DNA from 3 places in the Shewanella sp. HL-SH2 genome. Region 3 is predicted to be linked to each of the others. Evidence: predicted binding sites of a transcription regulator. Region 3 holds the regulator's gene; each other region holds the start of a gene.

Region 1 (9,742 bases), 1.7 Mb from region 3:
GGCTTCGAATTTGATGGCTTACAATTCAACAACCTAAATCAAGGCATTAAGCATTACTGTCAAGTATTGGCGTTAGATGAAGAGTTTTTAAAGCAGTTGGTGACTTATTTAGGTAAAGATCAATTTGGTCATGCAATCAAGCTCGCCAGACTTAATATTGGCGTGACTAAAAGTATGCAACAAAAAATTCTACAAGAACTACTTGAAGATTTAGACCGCTAAATTACAGACTAACAGTTTCGCAGAATTTGACTTACTATAAACATCGTTTCAAGAGAAAAACCAATAGTTAGCACTAATAATTTGCCGTAAAATAGCCGAAGCTTCTCGTTATGGGAAATAATCTTAAATCCAACGAAACCAAAAACAATGTTCTATCGTATAAATTAGTATTATCCACATACAAGTGATTAAAATGTTCTCATTATTCAGACAAGACCCGATAAAAAAACTCACTAAACTTTATGAGTCAAAACTTGAAAAAGCGATGCACGCGCAGCGCAATGGTGATATTAAATCTTATTCTATGATTACAGCAGAAGCTGCACTGATAGAGGCTGAGATTAGTGCATTAGAAAATCAGAAAAAGCCTATTTAAACTATATTAGTCATAGGCTCGTAATGAGCCATTTGAAAGTTTACCCCAGAATATCTCTTAACCTATTTTGAACACCTGTTACTAATAAGTCAGGCTGAAATTTCGAAATAAAAGCATCGCAGCCAACCTTTTCAACCATTGCATTATTAAAGCTGCCGCTCAAAGACGTATTTAATGTGATAAATAACGAAGCCATTCGAGGATCTGCACGCACTTCAGAAGTGAGCTTATAGCCATCCATCTCTGGCATTTCAGCATCCGTTATCATCATTAATAATTCAGTAGCGACATTTTGGCCATTATCCGCCCAGGACTTAAGTAAGTTCAACGCCTGCAACCCGTCTGACGCTTCAATAATTTCAATACCCAGCTGACTGAGTGTTTCTCTGACCTGTCTTCTGGCAGTACTTGAATCATCAACAATTAATATTTTACGACCAGGCATTTGCGGGGCTAAAGCCTCATCCAAAACACCATCCGATAACCGAATATCATAGTTAATAATTTCAGCGAGGACTTTCTCTACATCAATAATCGATACTAAGCGGGATTGACCTTGGTCCTCTAACCGAGTTATTGCAGTTAGATAATTGTTTTTACCTGCCATTTTAGGCGGTGGCATAATGTCTCCCCAGGTCAAGTTAACAATATGTTCCACTTTACCAACCAAGAAACCTTGTATACTGCGATTATACTCAGTAATAATTAAATTACAGTCATCGGTAATTGGTAAAGGAGAAAAACCAATAGCGCCACGTAAATTAATCACAGGTATAGAAGTGCCTCTAATGTTAGCAACTCCAGCGATACTGTTATTACTGCCAGGAAGAGCGCTTAACGATGGCACTTTGACGACTTCTTTGACTTTAAATACGTTAATTGCAAATAGCTGAGTTGAGTTAATTCGAAACAGCAATAACTCCAAGCGGTTCTCACCCACTAGATTAGTACGTTGATCAACACTATCGAGCACTTTCTTCATTAAACCTACCACCAATCTATAAATACAAGTCGTGACTAATTATGCTAGGCACTGCACATCATATTTATCATTATAAACATAAATCAGCAAAAAGATGACTCTCTGATGACTAGATTTAGTATCTAAGCTATTTTTTTCCTAATAATGAGATTATAGCTCACTTCTGTTTAATTAAAATTTAACAAAAATATTATCAACAAATGGCAAAAGCTTCTGTTTTTAAAGGTGTAACATCAAGCGTGCAAAACATTAAAGTTAAAAGATGCCAACATGATAATTAGAAAACGACTAATGCTCATCAAGAAAAACTGCTGCAGACACACAACGAGCCTATTCACACTGTTAACGTCTATCAAATTTGAATAAAACGACAAAACGAATGTGATCAATTACCTATTAAGTTCGTATAAATTGTCAGTTTACATTGTTCATATAAAGGCTGGTTATGATAATTCCAATTTTTCCTTTGCCGATCTGTATATTACCTCAAGGGTATAGTCAGTTGCGCATTTTTGAAGCTCGATACAAACGTTTAGTCACCGAGTCGCTCAAAACAGGAGTGGGATTTGGACTATGCATGCTCAGTGATGATAAAAAGGAGATACTTCCTATAGGCACGTTATGCAAAATCATTGACTTTGAAACACTCAATGATGGTCTTTTGGGTATAAGTATCCGCGGTGAGCAAAAATTTATTATTAAAGATGTTAGCGTCGAACAAGATGGATTGAAACGCGCTAAGGTTTCACTCATTGAAGATTGGCCTGAGTCACAAATTAATGCATTAAATTCGAAAAATAAGCCAGATAAGCTTCAGCAGCGTGACAAGATACTCAGTGACACTCTTAAAGATATACTTAGAGAATACCCTGCTCACTTAGCCCACTATCAGCAAGAAAATTTTCAAGATATATCATGGGTCTGTCAGCGATGGTTAGAAATAATTCCCATAAGTGCTGCCGAAAAGTACCGCTGTATCAATAGTCACGACCATCATATGGCACAAACATTTCTCGCAGATATAATCAGTTAACCTTATTACTATGCGGATTGATCAATAGACTATTTAATCTGTTAAAAATTAATTCGAGTTATTGTAAATGTGTTGTAATTGCATGCTACACATGGAAAACTATTTTTTTATTTATTTGGTTTAAAAGTGATCCAATTCATTTATCGAGCGTATAAAAGTACATAACCGGCCCACAAAAAAGACGCGAGTGAAGATAATGGAAAATTTTCAATCACAAAGTGCACAAAATCGTTATGATAAGGCAAGTATTGCAAAACGAAACGGTGTAATAAATTTGTCTAATAGTAAAGAGCACGATGCGGAACAGTTAGCAGCGTTGATGTTAAAAGTGGCTAACGTGCGGTGTAAAGCATCATTTGCTAAGTTATTCAGCCACTTTGGCTCAAAAATTAATGCTTTTGGTAATCAACGATTACATCAGCAGGGATTAGCAATGGATTTGGTTCAAGAAACCATGACCAGAGTGTGGACTAAAGCGCATTTATACAATCCCGATAAAGCCGCTGTTAGCACCTGGATTTTTACAATCATGCGTAACCAATGCTTCGATATGCTCAGAAAAGTGCAGCACAACCGTGAAGATTCATTTGGTGATGACATTTGGCCACTTTTCGAGTCAGATGATGCTGAAAATAACGAAGATGATTTTAAGCTTACAGGCACTCTGTTACTTCACGTTAACGAATTACCTCCTTTACAACGTGAAGTTGTACAGGGCATATACATGCAAGAAATGACACAGCAAGAATTGGCAGACAAACTCGAGATACCTATAGGTACAGTTAAATCAAGATTACGCTTAGGTTTAGAGAAGTTAAAAGGCTTTATGGAGAAACATTATGATTAATTATCATCCTAACGAACAATTATTACTACTTCATATTAAGGGAGAACTACCGCTATCAATGTCATTGGCGGTTTCAGCCCATGCCGAACTTTGTGATATTTGCCACAAATCTTTATCACTATTAACCAATGAGCAAACCGTTGAAGCGTTTAACATTGATAGTTTCAGCAACGATTCGACAACAGATATAGACATGGATTTGTTGTTAGAAAAAATGTTGGATAGCACACTGGATGAACTTGATTCAACACCACATCGCCCAGTAGACAAGGGTACGTTTGAAGTATCAGTTAAAGGTGAGTCTTATACTTTACCAAGAGCATTTAGACATCAGATTAACGCTCAGTGGCAGGGTATTGGTAAAGTCAGCCGCCTGCGCTTAAATACAGGTGAAGATAAAGCAAGGGCCAGCTTATTACACATAGCTGCAGACGGTGAAATTCCTGAACATACCCATAAAGGTTCTGAGCTAACGTTACTATTAGCAGGTGAATTTAGTGATAAGTTCAACAGTTATAAGCCAGGAGACTTCATGCTACTTGATGAGAACCATGAACATTCTCCTAAAACAATGTCAGGTTGTTTATGCTACACCATAGTTGACGCACCATTGTATTTTACTAAAGGTTTTAGCAAACTGTTAAACCCTATTGGTGAGTTGATTTATTAAGGTGGGGTGTTGAGCTTAACTGTGATGCTTATTACAGATAATTTTTGTGATTGTGCTGTTTGGTAATAAATAAGTAATATCTATTGCCAAACAGGTATTTTACATATATTATCATTAAAGTTTAATTACTTTGTTTATCTGTTTACCTATCGTAAGTCTGCTCAACTTCCTTTGTAAACCACCACAAGCGCCTTTGATTTTATCTATGTTGATACACAATTAGTATCCATTAATATATTTATTCTCATTGTAATGGGCTTGTCATAAACCTATGGTCAACTATCACTGTCAAGCATTTGATGTATTATCTACACATTAAATAATTGAGTTAATTGTAAAACAACCTTTAATTAATAATTAAGATTTTTTACATATTTTTTACATATTTCTCACATAAAGACTTGATTAGTGTAAGATTGATAAGGTAACTTAATCTAGTAACTTAAATCTTTCGCAACACGAAAAATATTAAGGGAATTATATTGTTAAAACTTACATCACCTAAGGGTGAGCATAAATTATAAGGAGTATGATAATGTCATACCAATTTAACGGACACGAAATTACAGTTAACTTTCCTGTTAATTCTATTTCATCAAACAAAAACTCAATTGCTTTTACCGATTCACAAGGTAAAAACAAAACAACTTTTTCAAAACGCATTGAAGCCGTAAACTTTATGAAATGGCTGATTAGTTCGAATAAGTAATAAGTACATCCCCTACGCTTAGGCGTAAATCATTTGCTCTGTTATTTAATAAACCTGGCTAACGGTATTCTCCTCTCATTTACCGGGCGTTTATTAACAACAGGGCAAACTGATAAAATCTCTTTATCACACATTCAAAAAACTCTTATCCACAACTTCAATTAATGAAGTTAACTTTTATATATCTGTATAACGACATTATTATGTTGCAATGCAGTTGTAGATAGAGTGTTATTCTATAAAATATATATTCAATATTAATCCCTCTACATACTGCATATAGCAATCAGTTATCTATTAGCAAGCTTACGTGTATATCTGGGTAGCATAGTTGCATTCCCTAACAAACCGCCTTGATGAATATATAAAACTTGCCTATCTTGGCATTGATTCGCTTCTATGTAGCGCTTCAACACGCTCAAGCCAATAGGGTCGTATAATAAATCGAACTCTATTCCACTTGTTTTTAGCACATCGTTCCACAACTCAAATAAGGGCAAATACAACTTACCAAAGTGATACTTATTACCATCATTAATAATAGTGGGATGCTGGGTTTTATCTGGGTTTAATTCACAAAATTGATTTGCTAAATATGTATCACCGCCAACAGTGCTGCAAGTTAACACCTTAATATCAATTATTTCCTTTTGGCATTTTTTTATAAAATACTGTTGCAGAAAAACTGCTGTCGTACCTGTGCCAGATGGAAGATATACTGAAAGAGCGGATATATTTTGTCCTTTAGCCCAATCTATAATTTCACAACCAAGCTGGTAGATACCAGTTTTAGCATATTCACATCTCCCCCCTCAGGAATAAACAGTATTTGTTGCTCAGAATATCGATTTAGGTATTCAGGCCTAAATATGTTTATTACCTCATCCAAATGCTTGCAGCCACTGAGTTCAGCTTGGTCCCAATCAACTTGGATAATATTGGCACCGTTATGATGGGCTTGAGTAAAATTTGACACAATAGCAGGCGTAGCTTGTAATTGTGACTTTATATAAGCACTAATATGACTTACATAATAATCTAGCTGCCAGCCTTTCATTTTTGCCAATACCGATAGCGAATATAATGAATTTGCTTGAGCCGAACCCGATCCCACTATTCGTGTCACTTTAGGAAAGTCATTGATAAGGAAATGATAAAATTTTCGGGCTTTATTACCACTAAAATCAGGGTGTAATTTATCATCGCGCTTGACGAATATTTGTCTTCCTGCAAAATTAATTGTATCTGTTGGACTATGACTTAGCATTTATAACACCATTAAAATTGATTAGGGTCATTGTAACTAAAATTAGTTAAAATCACTCATTTTTAGTCTAAATCTTAATTCTTAGTTTACTTCATCCAAATAAAAATCAATTTAACCATTTAGATCAATATCTTAAGCCTTGGCACATTCCCTGCTTAGATATCAATATTAATCTCATATTTCAGTTGTAAAAGGAAAAAGATATGGCTATTTTTAGACTAGTTTTTAATATTGCATGGTTTATTTTAGGTGGATTTATAATGGGTCTAGCCTGGTGGCTTGCGGGGCTACTATGTTTTATTAGTATTATTGGTATTCCCTTTGGACGGGCTTGTTTCGTCATTGGTGAGATGGCGTTTTGGCCATTCGGCCAGCAAAGTGTCAACCGAAAACACTTAACGGGTGTTGAAGATCTAGGAACTGGTACCATAGGATTAATCGGTAATATTGTTTGGTTTGTGTTTTTTGGAATTTGGTTAGCGATAGGTCATTTAGCTCATGCGCTAGCGTGTTTTGTGACGATTATTGGTATTCCATTTGGCATTCAGCACCTTAAACTGGCATTATTAAGTCTAACCCCTATCGGCCAAACTGTGGTACCAAACGAACAGTATTAACATTAGGGATGCTTATTTATTTCTTGTAAATAAGCATCCAGCATTATTTGAGGTTCAAATTTTGATAAGCCATCGTTAATTATTTTAAGCCACCTTTCACCCTCTTTATTATTTGCTAATGCAACATGCAAGCTCTTAGAGTCAAGGATTTTATTATTGATTTGCAGTAGATGTGATATTTTTTCAATTTTTGGATCACTTTTTAAGTATTGATAAACATTTAAATCGATTACAATTGTATCAATACGTCCGGCTGCTAATTTTAATATATTCTGCTTTTCATTCATGGCCTCTTCGTATTTTTGCTCACCATTAGCAATCATAGTGTCTATCTCGTCTGTGTTTACATACCCCTTTACCACGCCTAATACATATTTATTTAAATCAGTAAATGTATCCCAAACAATCGGGTTATTTTTAAGCTCCAATAAACCTATCGGACTTGCGCCTAAAGACTGAGAAAAAATAAACTCATTTGTAACATTAATGTATTCAGGGAAATAGCCTATTTTAGCCCCCGTTTTTACCATTCTAATAGCACGAACCCAAGGAACAACTGTGACTTTTAATTGATGGTTGTCATAAGCAATAGCATGTTTAACTATACGAGTAGCAATACCTTTTTCAGTCAACTCAGCTCCACTAAACGGTGGCCAGTCTAGCGTTGATAATTCAAGAGTGTCTGATACACCAGCACTAGATATAAATAGCGACAAAAATATGTATAAATGCTGGTTTCTTATGCCATTAGATAACATTAACATCACTCCATCTCCATAACGTTACTCTTGAGATAAAAATCATATAGAAAACCTTGTCGATAGTGGTATCAAAAAGCTACCATCAGAGTCTTATTTATATATATTCTTGTTCTGATAATAGTACAAAATGACTACTTGGTGTGATATATGAAATATTGGTTAATGAAGTCTGAACCTGATGACTTCAGTATAGATGATTTACAAAGGTGCAGTGGACAAAAATCAGCTTGGCAAGGGATTAGAAATTATCAAGCCAGGAATTTCCTACGAGATCAAGTACGCGTCAATGATTTAGTGCTCTTTTATCATTCAAGCTGCAAAGAGCCTGCAATTGTAGGACTCGTTAAAGTAAGCCAATCTTCACAGCCTGATCTAAGTGCTTTTGATAGCTCATCACCGTATTTTGATCCTAAATCTGATCCTTTGAAACCTCGCTGGGTTGAGGTTGAAATATCATTTATTGAGAAGTTTGTTAATCAGATAAGCCTGAAACAACTTAAAGCTGACATGGAATTAGCTAATATGGTGTTAGTGGCAAAAGGTGCAAGATTAAGTGTTCAACCAGTCAAAGAATCTGAATTCAAATACATACTATCACTTTGTAGTAGGGCTTGAAGAGTAAATATATTCAGATTATTACTCATAAAGTTTTACCTTTATAAAAATCAAAATGCTTACCTTATATTGAGTAAGCACTCTTACTTGAATTTACGAATAATCTTGGATAATTGATATTTTTAAACACTATAAAATTGATTAATTAATAGATTATTAATCTTCACCTTTTGATGTACCGCCAGTAGTAGGTGCATGGGCGATAATACGATCAGCCATACGAGAGAATGGTAACGATTGTAGCCAAACGGTTCCGTGCCCTTGTAGAGTAGCTAAAAACAACCCTTCACCGCCAAATACCATAGACTTAAGCGAACCGGCTCGTTGAATGTCGTAATCAATTCCAGGAGAAAACGCGACTATACATCCAGTATCAACCCTCAATGACTCTCCATGAAGCTCTTTTCTAATTAAGGTGCCACCTGCATGAATGAATACCATACCGTCACCTTTCAAACTTTGTAATATGAAACCTTCCCCGCCGAAAAAACCTGCTCCTAAACGACGATTAAATTTCATGGTAACGTTTGTGCCCAGTGCTGCAGCTAAAAAACTGTCTTTTTGACAGATAAGCTCACCATTATGCTGAGATAAATCGACCGCTAAAACACTACCTGGATAAGGAGCTGCAAAAGCCACTTTACGCTTACTGTGCCCATCATTAGTAAAGTGAGTCATGAAAATACTTTCACCGGAAAACGCCCGCTTACCAGCGCCAAGTAACTTACCGAAAAATCCAGACTCAGGTTCAGAGCCGTCGCCCATTTTAGCCTCAAAAGTGATATCTTGTTCCATGTAATTCATCGCGCCCGCTTCTGCTATCACAGTTTCATGTGGATCGAGCTCCACCTCAACTAATTGCATACTTGAGCCGATAATTTCATAATCTACTTCGTGGCATCGCTTGCTCATTTGTCACTCCTTGGACTGTTAGTTAATCTCATTCTCAATGAATTTAGCATAAAAGTAATGACCGACTCTATCAAATCTCTGTTGGCACATTAATCGTTTATAGAAAATATTATCCAAGCCCTGTGGTATTAATCTCTTTGGAAGTGTGCAATTCAAAACGAGTAAACTCATCTAAAATCAACTCGGTAAATAGTTGCCCTGCTCGCCCTAATGGTCTTTCTAAGGTTGACACTAATTGAGGCGTAAAGCTGAATGTATTACCGCCAACAAAATCGACCGATTTTAATTCGCCTGAATTTAACTCTTCATGGATCAAAAAAGCTGGCATCCAACCAAAGCCAAGGCCTTTCAGTAAAGCATTTTTTTTCATGATAAACCCTGATAGATAAAACACCTTGTCGCCACCAAATTGCATTTCATCACGCACTAAACGCTGTGGGGACGAATCTTCAATGGTCAATTCCACATGCTGTTGTAGCTCAGTTAAACTTATCTGACTTTGCTTAACTAAGGGGTGATGGCAACTAGCAACAAGTAGACTGGTAATAGTGGGTAAGGCTTTAGGATGATAGTTTGGCCCTGTCAAATAGTCTTTTACTAACATTAAATCGGCGCCCTCTCGCTCAAACCTATGTTGCACACCGCCTAAAAATTCCATATTTAGTTGAATTTTAGTCGGTACTTTATGTTCAGCCATACGTTTGAGCGCCGTCATGATAGGTTCCATCGGC
Region 2 (9,742 bases), 860 kb from region 3:
CATTTCATTAAATGCATCAGCAATACCTAAAGCCAGCTGGCCTAGCTCTTGGCTGGCAGGCACTAAGGTTTCTGAACGAAAATCAAATAAAGCACCTAACTGTCCACCTAACTTAGAGGGATTAATAATCAGTGACTGATTACCGGTACTTGCGGTGATACGAGGCTCATTTGGATAAGGGTCTCCAGTAGTTACGCCAACTGACATCGACACTTCGCCCGATACCAACATCACAGACCCGCCTAACATAATAGACTTAGCACCGGTGTCTAATGGAATGACGTTCACCTGAGCATACTGGCTAAGCTCTTGAATTAGTGCATCTTGTTTATCTAACAATTGACTGTCATCACCACTAGACTTCATTAGTTCTAAGTTGAGGTTGCCCAACTCTTTACTAATTTCGTTAATGCGCACCGTCATTGACTCAATCTGGCTATTGGTTTGCTTAGTTTGATTATCTAAATGCGATTGCATTTGATTCATCGTTTTGGCCAATTGTTCGGCTGAACTTAATGCACTGCTGCGGATCCCTATGTCTGTAGGTAAATCAGCTACGCTATTAATACTGCCAAAAAAATTATTGAGTCCTGCAGGTACCATATTGCCGATTTGTGAATAAAGTTGATCCAATTCACTCATCTTTGAATAAGTCGCCTCAGCACCACTTAAGCTAGTTTGACCAATGCGTAACTCACGGGCAGCGAATTCGTTGTACACTCTTTTAACATCAGTGACATAAGTGCCAGTGCCATAAAAGCTATTGCCTAATCGTTGAGACTCTGTACTTGCTTGGTTCGCCACCTGACGGTGATAGCCTTGGGTATTAGCGTTGGCAATATTATTACTGGTAACCGCCAATTGTGATTGCGATGCCTGTACACCTGTACGAGCAATATTCAGTAGATCGATAGCCATTATTTAGTCTCCACAGGTATTACGGACTTAAGTCCTTCAGTTACAGACTGCATTACGCTGATCACTTTTTTGGCATAGTGTGGATCGGTGGCATAACCCGCTTTTTGCAAAGCATGAATAAATTGACGCGGCTCACTGGCCACTTTGCGCGCATCTTGATAGCGATCGTTTTGAGAAATAAACGACACAAAATCATTAAAACTTTGCTCTAAGCTTTCATACATTCGAAAATCAGCACGTTGTTGAACAGGAATACCTTTTTCAAACTCAAGTGTATTCACTGTTGTTTTATCACCTTGCCAACGTTTATCGGCTTTAATATTGAATAGGTTGTTGCTCATACTGCCATCTTGTTTACGAATAACTTTTTGACCCCAACCCGTTTCAAGTGCCGATTGAGCGATTAACACTTCTGGTGTTGTGCCTAACTGCTTAGCCGCTTTTTCGGCATGGGGATACAACACAGATATGAAGTGTTGTGGATCATTAAATTTATTGATTACCTCAGTTATTGAAGGTGTAGATGCTGTGTTAAGTATTGGTTTACTTATACGCTTTGAACTTACTACAGACTTTTCTTCCGCAGTAGATGCGACCGCTGTAGGCAATACTTTGCCGTTAAGATGATCTGTGCCACTTGGCGATACCTTGCCGGCTAAGATTGAATCCATGGTTTGTTTATCTGAAATTGACGACACAGGTGTTGCCATTAAAATGTCGCTTTTACCAGCTAAAGTCTGCGAACTGCCTAGATTGTTGTTCGCAGTCCAAGACGGAGATAAAGAAGAGGTGTTGAGCTCATTTGCGCCATTCACAACCATAGCTGGAATGACATTCCCATCAATATTGCCACGCAATACTGATGCAGGTGTCATAGGGCTATCCTCAGGAGAAAGCTGCTGGACCATTAGCTCTGCTAGGCCCAGCATGCCTTTGTTTGATAAATCCATCGACATTTGTTGGTCACGCATTTGCTCATAAAAAGCTGTGGCGTCACTATTAAAAGGGCTATCTGACTTAAATGCTTCGTTGGCATCTCGCATGCTTTTCATCAGCATTTGAATAAAAATACCTTCGAACTGTTTAGCCACTTCTTTAAGCGCGCCCTTCTCGTCTTTCTGGGCTTGAGCACGAAGTGAATCCAGTCCCCCTAGATCCAGAAAGTGCGAAGAATTTGACAGCTTTTCCATAGTAGTCCCGTAACAGAAGTCGGTCTTATTTAAATAATCACTTTAAAAAAGTGCCAATATTTAAATGATGATAAGTTCACCATGCAAAGCGCCTGCCACCTTTAATGCTTCAAGAATAGCCAGAACGTCTGAAGGAGCTGCACCGACTAAATTCACTGCGCGCACTAATTCATCTAAGGTGGTTCCTGGGTTAAACATAAACATACGTCTATCATCTTGTTGTACGTCAATAGTCGTGTTGGTGGTAACAACGGTTTCTCCCCCAGCCAAAGCATTAGGTTGAGACACTTGTGTTGCTTCAGCTATAGTGACTGTGAGTCCACCATGGGTAACCGCTGCGGGTAGCAATTGCACATTTTGGCCCACAACTATGGTGCCGGTTCTAGAGTTCACTATCACTTTGGCTGACTCGTCAGCTGGTTCAACCTCTACATTTTCTAAGGTCGCTAAAAATGACACTCGTTGTGAGGCATCTCTTGGCGCACTAACTTGAATTGAACTGGCATCTAAAGCTCTCGCCATGCCTGGTCCTAACAAATCATTGATGGCATCTGCGGTTCTCTTAGCGGTAGAAAAATCAGCCCGGCGTAGGTTGAAGGTTAGGTGATCACCACTTGCAAACGGTGATAGCACACTGCGTTCTACAATTGCACCACTAGGAATACGTCCAACTGTTGGGGTGTTCTGTATAACGCTTGAACCGTCTAAGCCATCGGCGCTAAAGCCACTTACCACTAAACTGCCCTGTGCAATGGCGTAAACATTACCGTCGACCCCTTTCATAAAGGTTTGAATCAAGGTTCCGCCACGTAAACTTTTAGCCTCACCAATACTTGATACGGTGACATCTATTGTTTGACCGGGCTTAATGAAAGCTGGCATGTCAGCGTGAACCGCAACCACTGCAACGTTTTTCACTTTAGGTCTAACTGAATCGGGTAAATTTATACCGAAGTTCTTTAACATGGTTTTAAAGGTTTGTTCGGTGTACTGAGTCTTCTCACCAGTACCAGGCAAGCCAACAACAAGCCCATAACCAATCAGTTGGTTACTACGAACACCTTGCACATTGGCAATATCTTTAAGACGCTGTGCTTCAGTGGGTGTGGTAATGACCATACATGCAGTGAAAATCAAGGCTAAAATAGGTTTAATATTCATGTTCTACCCCTTAAAAAGGCCACCACTCACCCATAAAGAACGAGCTTAACCAGCCCACTTTTTGGGTATCGGCAAAGGTGCCGGTTCCGCTATATTGGATACGAGCATTAGCTACTCGTGTTGATTCGACTGTGTTATCTGGTGTGATATCTTGGCTGCGCACAATACCCGTCACGCGAATAAATTCATCGCCATTATTGATAGAGATCCATTTCTCGCCTCGAATAACCAGGTTACCGTTACTCAGTACTTGCATTACATTGGCAGAAATACTGCCATCTAAACTGTTCGATTGATCAGCATCAGCTTCACGTTTGGTATTCATGCTGTCTGAATAGCGTAAATCTAACGGCACCCCTTTAATAGAGACATTACCGCCACCCGCATAAAGCGGTTCAACACTCAGGCCGGTATTCTTCTTCATTTCATTGTTAGCACTTTTGGTCGCCTGGGTAGACTCTTTCAATACAACGGTAATGATGTCACCTACCTTGTGCGCACGAAGATCCGAGTACAAACTTGAAGCTTGTGAATCTAAAAATATAGATCCCGTCGCCACCACTTGAGTCGAAGGTTCTTCTGGATAAACAGGCGCGTAAAAAGGATCATCAGGGATCGGCTTTTTCTGAGTAGAACTGCAACCGACTAACAGCATGGCTGTTGTAGCTAAAACAAGAAGTTTACTCATCACTGCCCCCTAAAGATTTTGATTAACATAAGACAGCATTTGATCTACCGCTGAAATAACCTTCGAGTTCATTTCATAGATCCGCTGACTTTGAATTAAGTTAACTAATTCTTCTGTCACATTAACATTCGATGTTTCTAATGCGCCTTGACGGATTGCCCCTAAACCATTTTGTGAAGCAGTACCTTGAATAGGCGTGCCACTGGCACCGGTTTCGGTATAGAGATTCTGACCCAGTGGATCAAGTCCAGACGGGTTGATAAAGTCTGTCATGGTAAGCTGACCGATTGTCTGATTATCTGTTGCACCAGCCAATTTAACTGACACTTCACCCTCAGCAGAGACAGTAATACTCATAGCATCTTCAGGAATAGTAATTGGCGGTTGCAATACGTAGCCTGAACCAGGGGTAACAATTTGCCCGGTATCATCTAAGCTAAATTGACCATTACGGGTATAGGCTGCTGTGCCATCAGGCATTTGGACTTCAAAGAAACCAGGACCTTCAATCATTAAATCTAGTGAATTGTCGGTTGTGAGCATGTTGCCCTGGGTAAACACTTTTTGCGTAGCAACAACTTTGGTACCCGCACCTAGATTTAAACCATTAGGTAACTTGGTATTGTCGGCACTGATCCCACCGGCTTGGTTAATTGTTTGATAGAGCAAATCTTCAAATACCGCACGGCCTTTTTTGTAACCAATGGTGCTAGCATTCGCCACATTATTTGAAATAACCGCAATATCTGTTTGTTGGGCGTCTAAACCCGTTTTACTAATCCACAGAGCTGGATGCATAATAAATACTCCTAACCAATTCTTAGTAACGATGAAGATGAGCGATCTGCTTCTTCTGCATTTTTCATCATCTTCACTTGCATTTCGTACTGACGCTGAATATCTATCATCGCCACCATTTCATGTACAGGGTTAACATTACTGCCTTCAACAGCACCACTTTCAACTTGTACCATGGGATCTTTGGGTGCAGGCAAACCAGACATTAAGCGAAATAAGCCATCTTCACCGCGCATCATTTGATCATTGCCCGGATTAACAAATTTAATTCTGGCTACTTCCTCAATCACTTCAGCTGTCGCTCCCTGAGGGCGAATTGAAATGATGCCATCTTGTGAAATATGAACTTTATCGATTGGCAGTGGCAAAACAATAGGGCCTGCATCGCCCATAATTGGCGTATTACGACTATTAACCAGCAGTCCAGTACTATCGAACTTCAAATGTCCTGCACGGGTATAAGCTTCTGACCCATCAGCCGCTTGCACTGCAATCCAGCCATCACCTTTAATGGCAATGTCTAAGTCATTACCAGTCTCTCTGATAGGACCTGGAGAAAAATTAGACCCGGGGCTTTCAATCATTGAAAATACTCGCGTAGGCAAACCTTCGCCAAACGCCTGCATTGACCTTGCTTGGGTCATATCCGATTTGAAGCCATCGGTGTTGGCATTGGCTAAGTTGTTCGCACGAACGGCAAGAGCATTCATGCCTTGCTTTGCACCGCTCATTGCAACATACAAAAATTTGTCCATTTGCCGCTCCGTCAATAATGCTTTAAATAAAGATACTAACTAGACAAAGCAAAGGGCATGCCAACAATCACGGCCAATATAAGTAACTGATTTAATTAGGTGGGGATACGATTTAAAACATAGTATTGTGAATGAAGTGTCAAAAAAACACCGATAAGAGAAAGTGAAAAAAAATAATGAAAATAAAAGGCAAGGTGTTGCCGCTATGGGCAACACCTTATTAAAGCTAATATTATAAAAACCAATGAAACGAGTGCTGTCAGGAAGCTTATTATCTGATCTGCAATATCGTTTGGTTCAAGGTATTGTTAACTTCAAGCGTACGGGAATTGGCTTGGAAGTTACGTTGGGCAGAGATTAAATCAACTAATTCTGTAGTTAAGTCAACATTCGATTGTTCAAGTGATGAAGAACGAATACTTCCGAAAGTACCGCTATTTGCTTCGCCCGCTAATGCAGGGCCAGAATCTAAACTCGCCTTCCAGGCAGTATTCCCTACCTGAGTTAAACCTTGCTCATTTGCAAAGCGAACTAAAGCGACTCGCGATAAAGGCACAGTAGAACCATTACTATAGCTTGCTGTGACTAAACCATCAGCACCTATACCTACGTTAGTTAATCGACCTACTGTTGTACCATCTTGAGTTAACTCAGTGACTTCAAATGGTGAGGCATATTGTGTCGGATTATTAAAATCAATCGTAACAGTCTGTGAGCCATCAGCTCCAGGCCCTAATACATTGGCACCAGTAACACCCAGTGGCAGAGTTTTTAGCACTGTAGGATTGCTACCGGTATAAGTACCAGAGTCATTAAACTTTATGACAGATCCTCTCCAACCACCTGCAGTTTGTGCATCACGAGGTGCACCATCAACTAAACCATCACCCGTAGTATCAACACTATATTGGCCTGCTGCACCATCTAAACTTACTGGTTTACCATCAATGGCGTAAAATGCAACCCAGTTACTTTCACCTGTGTAGGAACCGTTTTCAGGCTTAATAAAGTAGCTGGTCATGATATGCGATTCACCCAATGAGTCATAGATAGTCACTGAAGTGGAATTATTAAATGTATCAGCATCGTCAGGATCAAATGCAGCAGGGTCTAAAGGTGACTCACCGACATTTAGATTCATCTGTAGACCGACTTTACTAGACATAATAGGACTTCCTGCTGTGTCTGGTACTTTAATTGCCTGAGTAGTAGTTAAACTCACTGAAGTCGAATTACCGTCCTTATCCACAGGAAAGCCCTGTAAAAAGTTGCCCGCTGAGTCAACCATATAATTGTTTGAATCAACCTTAAAAGCGCCTGCTCGGGTAAATGATTGGTCACGTGTGCCAATCCCTGATGAGGTCACAAAAAAACCTCCACCACTTATCGCCATATCCAAAGAGTTACTGGTAAGCTGTAAACTACCTTGGTGAAACTGTTGTGCTACTTGAGTTGTAGCAACACCGCCACCGACTGCAGTTTTGCTGTTAGAAAAAATTGAGTTAGCATACACATCGGCAAACTCCGCACGAGACTCCTTGAAGCCTATAGTATTTACGTTTGCAATGTTATTGGCTGTGGTATTTAGATCTTTTTGAGCGGCTGCAATACCACTTAATGCGATGTTAAAAGACATATTTCACCTCGAGTAATCAGGTTTTCTTTAATGACAATTTCTTGTCACAAGCGTTATTAAATTTATGATTCGGACACCGCAAGTACATCGGTCAATTTAATGCCACCAATACCTCGAAGATTGAGAATCGCCCCAGTTGCTGCTGTACCTAATGAAACACTCGTCACATGTGCATAAGTAGAAACAGGTAAATCTTGAGATTGTCCATCGACTTTACCGCTAGCTTTAATGACGTAAGCACCTTCAACCACAGGTTTACCATTTTTATCTAAACCGTCCCATGTCACATCGACGTTTCCGCCTGCACTGCCATCAATATCAAAGGTCTTAATTAACTGACCTGATTCATCTTCAATACGAATGCTTATTTTATCAATAGCAGCAGGTGTACTTACCACACCTTTAAGTTCAGGACTTGCCGGCGAAATAGATCCAGTGTCTGATGGGATCAACACTTTGCGCCCAACTAAACTAGAAGCTTGTAATGCCTGGCTTGAACTCATTACACCATTCAAATTGAGAATTTCTTTATTTAAATTTGAAATACCATCAACTGTTGAGAATGAAGCCATTTGAGCAATCATTTGATCATTATCAACTGGCTTAAACGGATCTTGCATTGAAAGTTGCTGACTAAGCAGTGCAAAAAAATCTTCCTGCTTAAGCATTTGATCTTTCGCTGCAGGAGTTTCAGGCGCATCAGGTAAACGAATACCATCTAGAAATGGATTACCTGTTGTCGTACTCGCCGTGTTCGATTGGACGGTATTTTTACTAACCGTACCGGTATTAGACAATGCAGATGCCTGTTGTGGCAAAGATTGGCTACTATATGGATTAACGAGGCTCATCATTTACCTCCTACAATAATCATGTTATTTACCCATTCTAAGTGTTTGTTGCAGCATTGTTTTAGCTGCATCTGCGACTTGAACATTCATTTGATAAGAGCGAGAAGCTGAAATCATATCAGCCATTTCTTCCATTACATTTACATTAGGCTTATAAATGAAACCGTCACCATCGGCCATAGGGTGATCTGGTGAATATTCTTTAACCAATGGCTTATCACTTTCAACAATGCCACTGACATTAACGCGATGAGAACCTGATTGCTGATGACTAGCTTTAGACATTTCAGCTTCAAATACAGGATGTCTAGCACGATAAGTTTGATCAATACTACTGGAAACAGAGTCAGCATTAGCAATGTTACTTGCGGTGGTATTTAAGCGGACAGACTGTGCTGTCATACCTGAACCGGCGACATTGAATATATTAAATAAGCTCATGATTAATCACCTCGTAATGCTTTACGCATACCTGAAAACTTACTTTCTAGGAATCCCAATGACATTTGGTATTCAATAGAGTTTTGCATAAAGGCTGATTGTTCTTGTTGCATATCAACCGTATTACCATCGCCAGTATCAGGTTGGTTAGGGACTCGGAATTTGACATGTTGCTGACTGAGAGCAGTTAAATCAAAATGCTTTTCATTAGTGGCACTCATCGTTAAACCTTTCTGACGAGAACTAGCAGCTTGCATTGCTGAGGCAAAATCGACATCGCGTGCCTTATACCCTGGGGTATTCGCATTCGCTATGTTACTTGATAGCACTTCAGCGCGCTGTGCCCTGACACCAAGGGAGTATTGATGTACCCCAAGTGCATTATCAAAATTAATCGCCATAAAATTGCCTCCATCAGCTAACTGATAGATATAAAGCAAAGGTTATGCCAATTATTTAATCAATGGGAGGATATATAGAAAGGAAAGCATGTGAAAAAAGTAACACATGCTTTTCAATAGGTTAAACTAGGTTTTCTTTTGGTAATATATACCAGGGTTACAGCGGACCATGTCAAATTCTTCTGTTAATCCGGAAATAGATTCTGATGCCCCAAGAAATAAAATACCTTTTGGGTTTAAAGCGGCAGCAAATTGCCGCAAAATTTTAGCCTTTGCCTCAGGCGCAAAATAAATCAATACATTACGACAAAAAATAATGTCGTATTTTCCTAAAAGCGTATAACTTTCAAGTAAATTATGCGCTCTAAAATTCACTAACCGCTTAACATTATCTTTGACTTTCATATTGCCATTAGGCAAAGCATCAAAAAACTGACGTTTACGTTCTTCTGATAATCCACGCGCCAATGCCAAGCCATCATATTCAGCATTTTTACAACGTTCAAGCATCGAAGGTGACAAATCAGTCGCTTGAATAGTCACACCACCAGGCAGTGCACCCGGCTTGCGTTGTTGATACTCTAAAGCGGTCATTGCTAATGAGTAAGGCTCTTGCCCTGAAGAACAAGCCGCAGACCAAATACGCAATGAACGACCTAACTTAGAATATTCAGGTAATAAAGTATTATGTAATAAATCAAATGGATAGCGGTCACGAAACCACAATGTTTCATTGGTTGTCATCGCGTCAATCACTTCCGCACGTAATTGACGTTCGGTGGGCTTCATTGAATGCTTAACCACTTCAGAGAGCGAGGGTAAACTGTATTTGCCCATCAATGGTGCTAAACGGCTTCGTACTAGGTATTGTTTATTTTCACCTAAAACGATGCCGCTGTGTTG
Region 3 (9,742 bases):
GAGGAATTCAATAAATTAAACACGGTTAGCTATTTTAAAGCAAAGGTGGGTTCATGATGAAAAAGTAGATTCAATCGCTGGGGGAAGTGATTAGGATCAACAACCTTCTTCGAACTTGTCATTAATTAAATCGCATATAGCATCAAGCGCAGATTGTGCATCTGGCCCTTCAGCTATGATATCTATGGTTTTACCTAAGCCACTTTCAAGCATTAATAAGCCTAAAACACTGGCGGCGCTGGCCTTTTTATCACCCTGGATCAGGGTAACATTGGCATTGAATGCATTAGCAAGAATAGCCAGTTTGGTCGCCGCTCGTGCGTGTAAACCAAGCTTGTTTGATATGATGACTTGGCGCTGTAAAAGACTCATTTAGTTAAGTTCCGACAAGTAACTTTATTGCGATTATTTGTGCTTATTTATAAGCTCTCGATGTCTTGCTTGAACAACATGTTTTTTACCACTTGAAAAACGTTTAGCAAGCTGGTCGGCGATATAAACTGAACGATGCTGGCCACCAGTACAACCAATAGCTATGGTTAGGTAGCTGCGGTTATTGCGCTCTAAGTGGGGCATCCATGTTTCAAATAGGTTTTCTATTTGCCAAATGAATTTATTTACCAGCGGTTGCTGGCCAAGAAACTCCTGTACCGGTTCATCTAATCCAGTAAAGGGGCGTAATTCTATTTCCCAATGTGGGTTAGGTAAAAAGCGTACATCAAACATAAAATCGGCTTCGGCGGGCATACCATATTTAAAACCAAATGACTCAAAATTGATCACTAACTCTTTATCAACACTGCCCATTAAAATTTCACGTACTTGATCACTAAGTTGATAAATATTTAGCTTAGATGTATCGATAAAATGGTCCACGTATTCAGAAATAGGCGCTAGTAGCTCACCTTCAAATTGAATCGCATCTTGTAGGGACATATTCTTTTTCGATAAAGGATGTAGTCGTCGGGTTTCACTGTAACGTTTTAGTAGTGCCTCATCACTTGCCTGTAAAAAAAAGCTTATGACTTCCGTATCCTCAGATAACCACGCTAGCTGCTGCTGTAATACTTTACCTTGCTCTTCTATATTTCGAACATCAACACTTATAGCCACCAGTTCATTGGTGTTTCTAAGCTGTTCTAATAGCCGTCCAATTAAGGGCAGTGGTAAGTTATCAACGCAATAGTAACCTAGGTCTTCTAGTACCCTAAGTGCGACAGATTTACCTGAGCCCGAACGACCGGATACAATGACTAATTTCATGCTGTGATAACCTGATAGAGTTCAGTTGAGTTACTTGCTTTTCGTAACTGCTTAAGAATATGTTTATCCGATAACTTTTCAGCCATTGAGGATAGGGTACTGAGATGTTGCTGACACTGGTCTGCTGGCACCAGTAATGCAAATAAGAGATCCACTGGTTGTTTGTCGATAGCATCAAATGAAATCGCTTCTTCGCACTTTATAAAAACCGCGATAGGGCGAACGATGGACGTTAAACGACCATGCGGGATTGCAATGCCAGAGCCTATTCCTGTGCTACCCATTTTTTCTCTAGCCACTAGGCTTTCAAAAATCTCTTGTGAAGAGAGGGATGGGTACTGGGCTGCAGCTAAATCACTGATAAGCTCCAGTACCTTTTTCTTACTGCCCGGTGTGGCACAGGAGGTGCATTCCGGCTGCAGGATGGTACTAAGTTCCATCATTAATGCTTAGTTAATTTCTCTTTGTGTTTAATGACCTGACGATCGAGTTTATCAATCAGGGCGTCTATAGCGTGATACATGTCAGCATGTTCAGATGTCGCAAATACCTCAGCTCCATTCAAGCTGACTTTTGCTTCAGCTATCTGTTGTTGCTTTTCGACATTTAATACTACGTGGACATTATTGATCTGATCGAAATGTCGTTCAAGTTTTGTAAACTTACTTGTGACATATTCTCTTAGTGATTCAGTAATTTCAATATGATGACCCGTTAAGGTGATTTGCATATTTATCCTCCAATTGCCTAGGTAGATTATAAACTCTTACGTTGGTTTGAGGGAGGGATCATCATCGCTTCGCGGTATTTCGCTATGGTACGACGTGCAACATTAATCCCTTGTTCTGCCAGAAGATCTGCCATTTTACTGTCGCTTAGTGGTTTTTTCTGGTTTTCAGCAGCAACCAGCTTTTTAATAAAAGCTCTAATTGCTGTAGACGAACATTCTCCGCCATCATCAGTACTGACATGGCTAGAGAAAAAATACTTAAGTTCGAACAGTCCGCGCGGTGTGTGCATATACTTTTGTGTGGTGACACGCGAAATAGTGGACTCATGCATTTCGACAGCTTCAGCTATGTCATTCAACACCATAGGCTTCATGGCTTCAGCACCGTACTCAAAAAAACCTTGCTGAAATTGCACAATACAATTGGATACTTTAAGCAGGGTGTCGCTGCGGCTTTCTAAGCTTTTGATAAACCATTTGGCTTCTTGTAAGTGACCTCGAATAAATTGAGTGTCTGTTGAACTCTTACTGCTTTTTGCCATGGCGGCATATTGTTGATTAATACCTATTTTTGGCATGTTATCAGGGTTCAATTCAACCACCCAACGGCCATTCTTTTTGGTCACTGACACGTCTGGGATAACATATTCATCATCCGGTGGGGTGATCATCGTGCCAGGACGTGGATTTAAAGATTGAATTAATTCAATTGCTTCGCGCAGCTCATCTTCTTTTAGCTTAGTTTTGCGCATGAGTGTGCGAAAATCACGTCCAGCAATCAAATCTAAATAATCTTTGATTAACATTCTGGCATTATCAATATGGGGCGTGTCTGGTGCAAACTGAACAAGTTGAATCAATAAACATTCACTTAAGCTACGTGAGGCGACACCCAGAGGGTCGAAATGTTGTATACGTTTTAGTACCGCTTCGACTTCGTCTAATTCGACAGAATCATCGCCCATAGCTTCTAAAATATCTTCAGTACTTTGGGTGAGATAACCTGTGTCATCAATGGCATCAATAATGGCTGTGGCAATAGCGAGGTCTGTTTCAGAAAAAGGGGTTAGATTTTTTTGCCATTCTAAATGCTCGTATAATCCTTCGGATGTTTCACCTTGGAAGGGCATGTCATCATTTGGCATGCTGCCAGAACCCGAACCAGGGCTTGCCATTGGGGAGGCGCTGTACACTTCATCCCAGGTAGTGTCCATTGGCAAGTCTTCAGACATTTGCTCTTTAGTCATTGACTCTGCGGTGTCGACATTTGAAGTGTCTTTTTCGACTACAGGTGCGCTTACTTCATTGAAGTCAGTTTCTGATAGGTCTTTGGAGTTATCATTTTTGTTGCTAAGTGCTGAAAATTCATCTTCCATTTCAAGCAAAGGATTGGAATCTAATACTTGTTGAATTTCTTGCTGTAACTCCAAAGATGATAACTGCAGCAAACGTATAGCTTGTTGCAGCTGTGGGGTCATAGTGAGGTGCTGACCCATTTTAAGTTGGAGTGAAGCTTTCATTACTGCTGATCCCTAGAAGAATTCGGCTTTCTACACTGATTAAAGTGAGTGATAGTCGCAATTTTTTAACAAATGGTTTTACTTTACCTATACACGATCAATTAGCTTAGTCGCCAGAAACATTTTGCCAAGCAAGTGCTTCAGATCCTATTTAGATTAACTATAGCTTGAATTGTTCGCCTAAGTATACTGCTCGAACTTGCTGATTGTTGAGTACTTCAGTTGGGGTGCCTTCGGCAATCAAATTCCCCTGGCTAACAATATATGCCCGCTCACACACATCAAGTGTTTCACGGACATTATGATCAGTAATTAATACGCCTAGGCCACGGTGTTTGAGTTGCAGAATAATTTTCTTAATATCAATCACTGAAATAGGGTCAACACCCGCAAAGGGCTCATCTAACAATATAAATTTAGGATTGGCTGCTAAAGCGCGTGCAATTTCTACCCGTCGTCTTTCACCACCAGATAGCGACATGCCTAAGCTATCGCGAATATGGGTAATATGGAATTCTTCTAAAAGATGCTCCAGTTCCTGAATTCGCTCATCCGAAGTCATCGATTTTCGGGTTTGCAACACGGCCATAATATTATCGTGCACACTGAGTTTTCTAAAAATACTGGCTTCTTGTGGTAAATAGCCAATACCTTTTCGCGCACGTAAATGCATTGGGTCAGCAGTTAAGTCATCGTCATCAATTAAAATGCGGCCATGGTCACTTTTGACTAAACCAACAACCATATAAAACGTGGTCGTTTTACCTGCGCCATTGGGACCAAGTAGTCCGACAATTTGGCCTGTTTTTACAGTTAAGCTGACACTTTTAACCACTTGACGACTTTTATAGCTTTTAGCTAAATTCTCAGCTGTTAAGGTAATTTGGGTCATTGGTTACCTTGCTTTTTTAACGGGATTTCAGGTAATTTTTGTGCTGGTGACTCATCATTTTGGAAATTTTCCGGTTGAATAATGGTAATAACACGATCTTCACCTTTACCGGTACTTTCAGCGATAAGTTCCTGAGCATTGATATTGTAACGGATCACGTTACCCGTCACTTTACTGCCTGCTTGATCTAGCTTAGCGTTACCTGTTAATAACAGTCCAGTTGTTGCTAAGTCATAACGAATTTCATTGGCGCTTGCTGTACCTATGCGACCATCATCAAGTTCTTGTGAAAATGTAGCAGGGTTACCGGTCGCAATGAGCGTTTTAGTCTGGCCGTTTTCAGCTGAAAATGCCCGCAGTTCATCGGCTTCGATATTGATCGAGCCTTGGGTAATTTTTACTGGGCCGTTAAAAATAATTTGATTATTTTTAACGTCTGCTCGTTGACTTACGGCTGCAATTTTAAGCTCTTGCTTCAAATCGCCTTCTTTAGCTACGGCGTTGCCTGCCAATACACTAATCGCTAAAGTGCAAATAACACTGCTTTTACCGAGCAATGTGGTTAAAAACTTAATGTGGTTCATATGTCCCTTCTACCTGGCTGAGTAAGGTAATTTGTTCTGCATTGAGATCGGCAAATAGCCCTAAGCCTTGAATAATAAAACCATTACCTTTAATGGTAACTGACTCTTCAGAACGACCTATCATAGTGTTTAAATTAAAGGTGACTTGTTGAGTTTCAAGTGATTGTAATGGTTCTTCAATATCAATGGCATCAATTACTACATCGTTATGTAAACTGACTTCATTTGAATGTTGATCTAAGGTCGCATTTTTAGCTGTTATTTGCCACTGCGCTTTACCATTTTCAGGGTAAAGAAGTAGTACAGGCGCAGTAAATGAAGTGGTATTTGTGCTGGTGAAATGTTCCATATGCTCGGCGCTAACTTTGCTGTCAATAAACCCGAGTTTATTAAATTCTGTCGTGCGAAGATTGTCAGCCACAAAATCAGGTCGCTCAATTCTAGGATCTTTAATTAACGCCATTTGGTTACGTTTGACTTGTACTTGCCAATACAATACCAAGGCTAAGCCAAAAAATGCACAAATAGCCAGTGTGGTTCGATTCATATGCTCATACCATGGGCACTTTCAAATTTATTTTGGCTTAATAACAACAAATCAGTGAGTTCTCTTAAGGCACCATTACCACCTTTAATGGTGGTTATCATATGGCAATGTTGTTTCACGTAAGGATGTCCATCGGCCACGCTGACAGCAAGTCCCACTACTTTCATCACAGGTAAATCTACCATGTCATCGCCAATATAAGCTACTTGTTCAGCAGTAACGTTATATTTTTTGATTAATTCCTCGTAGGGAGTAAATTTATCATCTATTCCTTGATAGATATCTTTGATGCCTAAAGCTGTCATGCGATTTTCGACAATTTTAGATTTTCGTCCGGTAATAACCGCCACATTAATGCCACTGGTTAATATTGAGCGAACGCCATATCCGTCTCGTGTATGGAATGCTTTTGACTCTTCGCCGCTATTATTAAGGTAAATACGGCCGTCAGAAAAAACACCGTCAACGTCGCAAATAAGCAGTTTAATTTTTTGAGCGCGCAGCCAAATATCATCACTAATAGGGCCATAAAAACCTTGGTGAGTGTGCGTATTTATTGTCATGTTTAAATTACTCCTGCTTTGACCATATCGAGCATATTCAATGCACCAATAGGCTGGTGTGCGTCATTGACCACAATCAAACCATTAATGCTTTTCTCATCCATTATTTGTAACGCTTGAGCGGCCAAGATGTTAGCCGGGCTAGTGACACATTTTTTGGTCATAACCTGTGAAATAGGCGTGGTGCGAAGATTGACTTCTGCATCGATAACACGTCGTAAATCACCATCAGTAAAAATACCGACTAAAACATTATTACCATCAACAACCGCGGTCATACCTAAGCCTTTATTTGATATTTCATACAAGGCTTCAGTGATACAAATATCTTGCTGTACCAAGGGGAGATCTTTGCCTTGGTGCATCACATCATTAACCTTGAGTAATAATTTTCGGCCCAAAGAGCCCCCCGGATGTGAGAGGGCGAAATCATCACGGGTAAAACCTTTTGCTTGTAATAGGGCGACCGCTAAAGCATCTCCCATGACTAATGTCGCCGTCGTGCTTGATGTTGGCGCTAACCCAAGGGGGCAAGCTTCTTCTAGCACTTCAATACATAAATGCACTTTTGCCAGCTTCGCCATATTAGAGTCTGGTTTACCAGTAACTGCAATCACAGGAACGCCCATACGTTGAATAACAGGCATTAATGTCAAAATTTCACTTGATTCACCTGAGTTCGAAATAGCTAAAATAATGTCGTTTTTAGCTAATGCGCCAAGGTCGCCATGGCTGGCCTCTCCTGGATGAACAAAAAAAGCTGGCGTGCCTGTACTGGCAAATGTGGCTGAAATCTTATTACCGATGTGGCCAGATTTCCCCATGCCCATTACAATAACTTTACCTTTGCATTGCATGATTAATTCACATGCCTGCCCGAACGCATCTGAATCTACAAATTGGTAGAGATGTTCAAGTGCTGCTTTTTCAATATCAATGACTTTACGGCCCCATTGACGAAATTGAGTTTGGTTTGCCATGTATGTCTCTCTTGGTAAAGTCCTTTGTGCTCCATTAAGAAGCGTTGAATACAACGTATTGGTAAGCCACAAAGGTTAATAGTAATAAAACGCCATGCCAAGGCGTAAGTTGTCGCTTTGCACCGCTGGATAACACTAACACTGCTAATGCGGCACTGGTGCCCAGTACCATGTAAAAATCTCTGTTTACCGCTGTCGCATCAACCTCACCTGGTGAGATTAGCCCTGGAATAGCTAAAACCGCAAGAATATTAAATAAATTAGACCCGACAATATTGCCAATAGCTAAATCGTGTTCTTTTTTTAACACTCCGGCGATACACGCCGCTAATTCTGGCAAGCTAGTGCCAACAGCAATGATGGTCAGTCCAATGACTAAATCAGACAAACCATAAATTTTTGCAATACCTACAGCTCCGTCTACCATCCAACCAGCTGAGAGTGGTAAAAACACAATGCCGATAATAATCCACATGATAGCATTAAAAGTAGGGACATCTTTAGGGATCTCGCTGTCGATTTCGGCATCAAGGGGGTCAGTATCTTTATTGCTTAAAGCTTGATAAATAAATCCGCCCATAACAAGCAAGAAAGCCACGACTAAAATCATTCCTTCAACCCGTGTCAGAAATCCATCATGGATCAAATATCCCGCTAATAAAGTTGCAGCAAGCATGAGTGGCACTTCACGTTTTAAGGTTTTAGAGCTAACGCTGATTGCCCCAAGTAAAGCTGTAATGCCTAATATAAGAGTGATATTGGCAATGTTTGAGCCAAGTACGTTACCTATAGCGGTATCGTTCATGCCTTCCATAGATGCCGTTGCCGCAACAAACATTTCTGGTGCAGAGCTGCCCATAGCGACTATGGTAAGCCCAATTAACATGGGAGGTAAGCCAAGATTACGGGCAAATGCAGACGCGCCATAAACAAATTTGTCAGCACTTATTACCAGTACTGCTAGCCCAACGCAAAGCATCAAAATATTAACTAACATGTCATCCCTTTAATTTATTTGAACATGAGCATTTTCCCTGTAAATGACCTAAATTGAAAGCTGCAATAAGTATAAATAAGCTAATCAATCAGTCGATTAATCTTTGTTTAAGATTAATTTCATTTAAGGTTTGAGTATTTTTATCGTGATGAGGTTGTTAGGTGAACAACATTCACGTAAAATTTAACCTTCATTTACGCGCCGGGATGGCAGCTATCTCTTCAAATATTATGTCTGAGACATCAACCGTGTTGCAAAATCCGCTTGTAGAAATTAAACACCTTGGCTTTAGTCGTGGTGAGAAAGTCATTTATGATGATATTTCTTTAACGATCCCAAAAGGGAAAGTCACCGCTATTATGGGCCCTAGTGGTATTGGTAAAACTACCTTACTTAAATTAATTGGTGCTCAGTTAACGCCCGATTCAGGTGAAGTATTATTTGATGGCCTCAATATGCATCAATTATCCCGTACTGAGCTATATCAAGTGCGCAAACGTATGAGCATGTTATTCCAAAGTGGTGCTTTGTTCACTGACATGAATGTGTTTGATAATGTCGCTTTTGCATTACGTGAACATTCAGGGTTACCAGAAACGATTATTCGTTCGATTGTGCTAATGAAATTACAAGCCGTTGGACTTCGTGGCGCAGCTTATATGATGCCTAGTGAGTTATCGGGCGGAATGCAGCGTCGTGCAGCGCTCGCCAGAGCTATCGCTTTAGAGCCTGAAATGGTGTTGTATGATGAGCCTTTTGCGGGGCAAGATCCAATTTCAATGGGTATGCTAGTTAAGTTAATTCGAGAATTATCAGATTCATTAAAGTTAACTTCAGTGGTGGTGTCCCACGACGTCAAAGAAGTCTTAGGCATTGCCGATTATGTTTACGTGATAGCGGATAAAAAAGTTATTGCAGAGGGCACGCCTGAGCAATTGAGAAAATCTGATAACCCGCAACTGATACAGTTTATTGATGGTGCGCCAGATGGTCCGGTACCCTTTCATTATCTAGCAGTTGATTATCAACAGGAGTTGTTGAGTGAATCCGATTAATTTGATTGCTGCAATTGGTCGTTATGCCATTGGGTTAGTAGGGGGTTTTGGTAAGGCTGGCGTGATGTTATGGCGCGCCATAGTCCATGTCCCCAACCCTAAAAAAGGCCTACCCTTACTGATTAAACAAATCTACGTATTGGGCGTGCGCTCAATGATTATTATTATTGTATCAGGCTTATTTATTGGCATGGTATTAGCGCTTCAGGCTTATAATATTTTAGTCGGTTTTGGTACCGAAGACAGCCTAGGCCCTATGGTGGCGTTAAGCTTACTGCGTGAACTTGGACCTGTTGTTACCGCACTGTTATTTGCCGGGCGAGCAGGGTCTGCGCTTACTGCTGAAATTGGCTTGATGAAGTCGACTGAGCAATTATCAAGTTTAGAAATGATGGCCATCGATCCGCTCAGGCAAATCATAGCACCACGATTTTGGGCCGGCGTAATCAGTATGCCACTATTAGCTATGATGTTCAGTTTAGTCGGTATTTTTGGTGGGCATTTAGTTGGTGTTGAATGGAAAGGCATTGATACAGGTGCTTTTTGGTCGATATTACAGGCTTCAGTTGAGTGGCGACAGGATATTGTTAACTGCCTTATTAAAAGTACAG

What was found. The regulator sigma-54, encoded in region 3, starts transcription at its own class of promoters, with help from an activator protein. The targets are predictions, from matches to a motif close to GTTGGCACGNNNNTNGNNT.
Region 1: ACRWP9_RS12055 (YccF domain-containing protein) is a predicted target of sigma-54. The motif match lies at 6,245-6,263, and genes of this name have one in related genera.
Region 2: flgF (flagellar basal-body rod protein FlgF) is a predicted target of sigma-54. The motif match lies at 5,557-5,575, and genes of this name have one in related genera.

Annotation. Positions count from the first base shown of each region.
Region 1 is NZ_CP195035.1:2,767,786-2,777,527, forward strand. Features, by position in the region: gene ACRWP9_RS12015 (hypothetical protein) at 1-222, shown strand, start outside; gene ACRWP9_RS12020 (DUF6435 family protein) at 416-598, shown strand; gene ACRWP9_RS12025 (chemotaxis protein CheV) at 639-1,580, opposite strand; gene ACRWP9_RS12030 (LON peptidase substrate-binding domain-containing protein) at 2,026-2,613, shown strand; gene ACRWP9_RS12035 (sigma-70 family RNA polymerase sigma factor) at 2,810-3,460, shown strand; gene ACRWP9_RS12040 (ChrR family anti-sigma-E factor) at 3,453-4,130, shown strand; gene ACRWP9_RS12045 (hypothetical protein) at 4,666-4,839, shown strand; partial or broken gene ACRWP9_RS12050 (1-aminocyclopropane-1-carboxylate deaminase/D-cysteine desulfhydrase) at 5,130-6,106, opposite strand; gene ACRWP9_RS12055 (YccF domain-containing protein) at 6,310-6,723, shown strand; gene ACRWP9_RS12060 (substrate-binding periplasmic protein) at 6,726-7,487, opposite strand; gene ACRWP9_RS12065 (EVE domain-containing protein) at 7,632-8,099, shown strand; gene ACRWP9_RS12070 (TIGR00266 family protein) at 8,256-9,011, opposite strand; gene ACRWP9_RS12075 (LysR family transcriptional regulator) at 9,121-9,742, opposite strand, start outside.
Region 2 is NZ_CP195035.1:1,927,868-1,937,609, reverse strand. Features, by position in the region: gene flgK (flagellar hook-associated protein FlgK) at 1-918, opposite strand, end outside; gene flgJ (flagellar assembly peptidoglycan hydrolase FlgJ) at 918-2,108, opposite strand; gene ACRWP9_RS08415 (flagellar basal body P-ring protein FlgI) at 2,169-3,269, opposite strand; gene flgH (flagellar basal body L-ring protein FlgH) at 3,280-3,957, opposite strand; gene flgG (flagellar basal-body rod protein FlgG) at 3,967-4,755, opposite strand; gene flgF (flagellar basal-body rod protein FlgF) at 4,767-5,510, opposite strand; gene flgE (flagellar hook protein FlgE) at 5,782-7,146, opposite strand; gene flgD (flagellar hook assembly protein FlgD) at 7,209-7,997, opposite strand; gene flgC (flagellar basal body rod protein FlgC) at 8,022-8,438, opposite strand; gene flgB (flagellar basal body rod protein FlgB) at 8,441-8,839, opposite strand; gene ACRWP9_RS08375 (CheR family methyltransferase) at 8,966-9,742, opposite strand, start outside.
Region 3 is NZ_CP195035.1:1,066,548-1,076,289, forward strand. Features, by position in the region: gene ACRWP9_RS04670 (HPr family phosphocarrier protein) at 97-372, opposite strand; gene rapZ (RNase adapter RapZ) at 406-1,263, opposite strand; gene ptsN (PTS IIA-like nitrogen regulatory protein PtsN) at 1,260-1,703, opposite strand; gene hpf (ribosome hibernation promoting factor) at 1,706-1,993, opposite strand; gene ACRWP9_RS04690 (RNA polymerase factor sigma-54) at 2,020-3,513, opposite strand; gene lptB (LPS export ABC transporter ATP-binding protein) at 3,674-4,405, opposite strand; gene lptA (lipopolysaccharide transport periplasmic protein LptA) at 4,402-4,989, opposite strand; gene lptC (LPS export ABC transporter periplasmic protein LptC) at 4,976-5,536, opposite strand; gene kdsC (3-deoxy-manno-octulosonate-8-phosphatase KdsC) at 5,533-6,099, opposite strand; gene ACRWP9_RS04715 (KpsF/GutQ family sugar-phosphate isomerase) at 6,102-7,079, opposite strand; gene ACRWP9_RS04720 (calcium/sodium antiporter) at 7,114-8,076, opposite strand; gene mlaF (phospholipid ABC transporter ATP-binding protein MlaF) at 8,307-9,131, shown strand; gene mlaE (lipid asymmetry maintenance ABC transporter permease subunit MlaE) at 9,118-9,742, shown strand, end outside.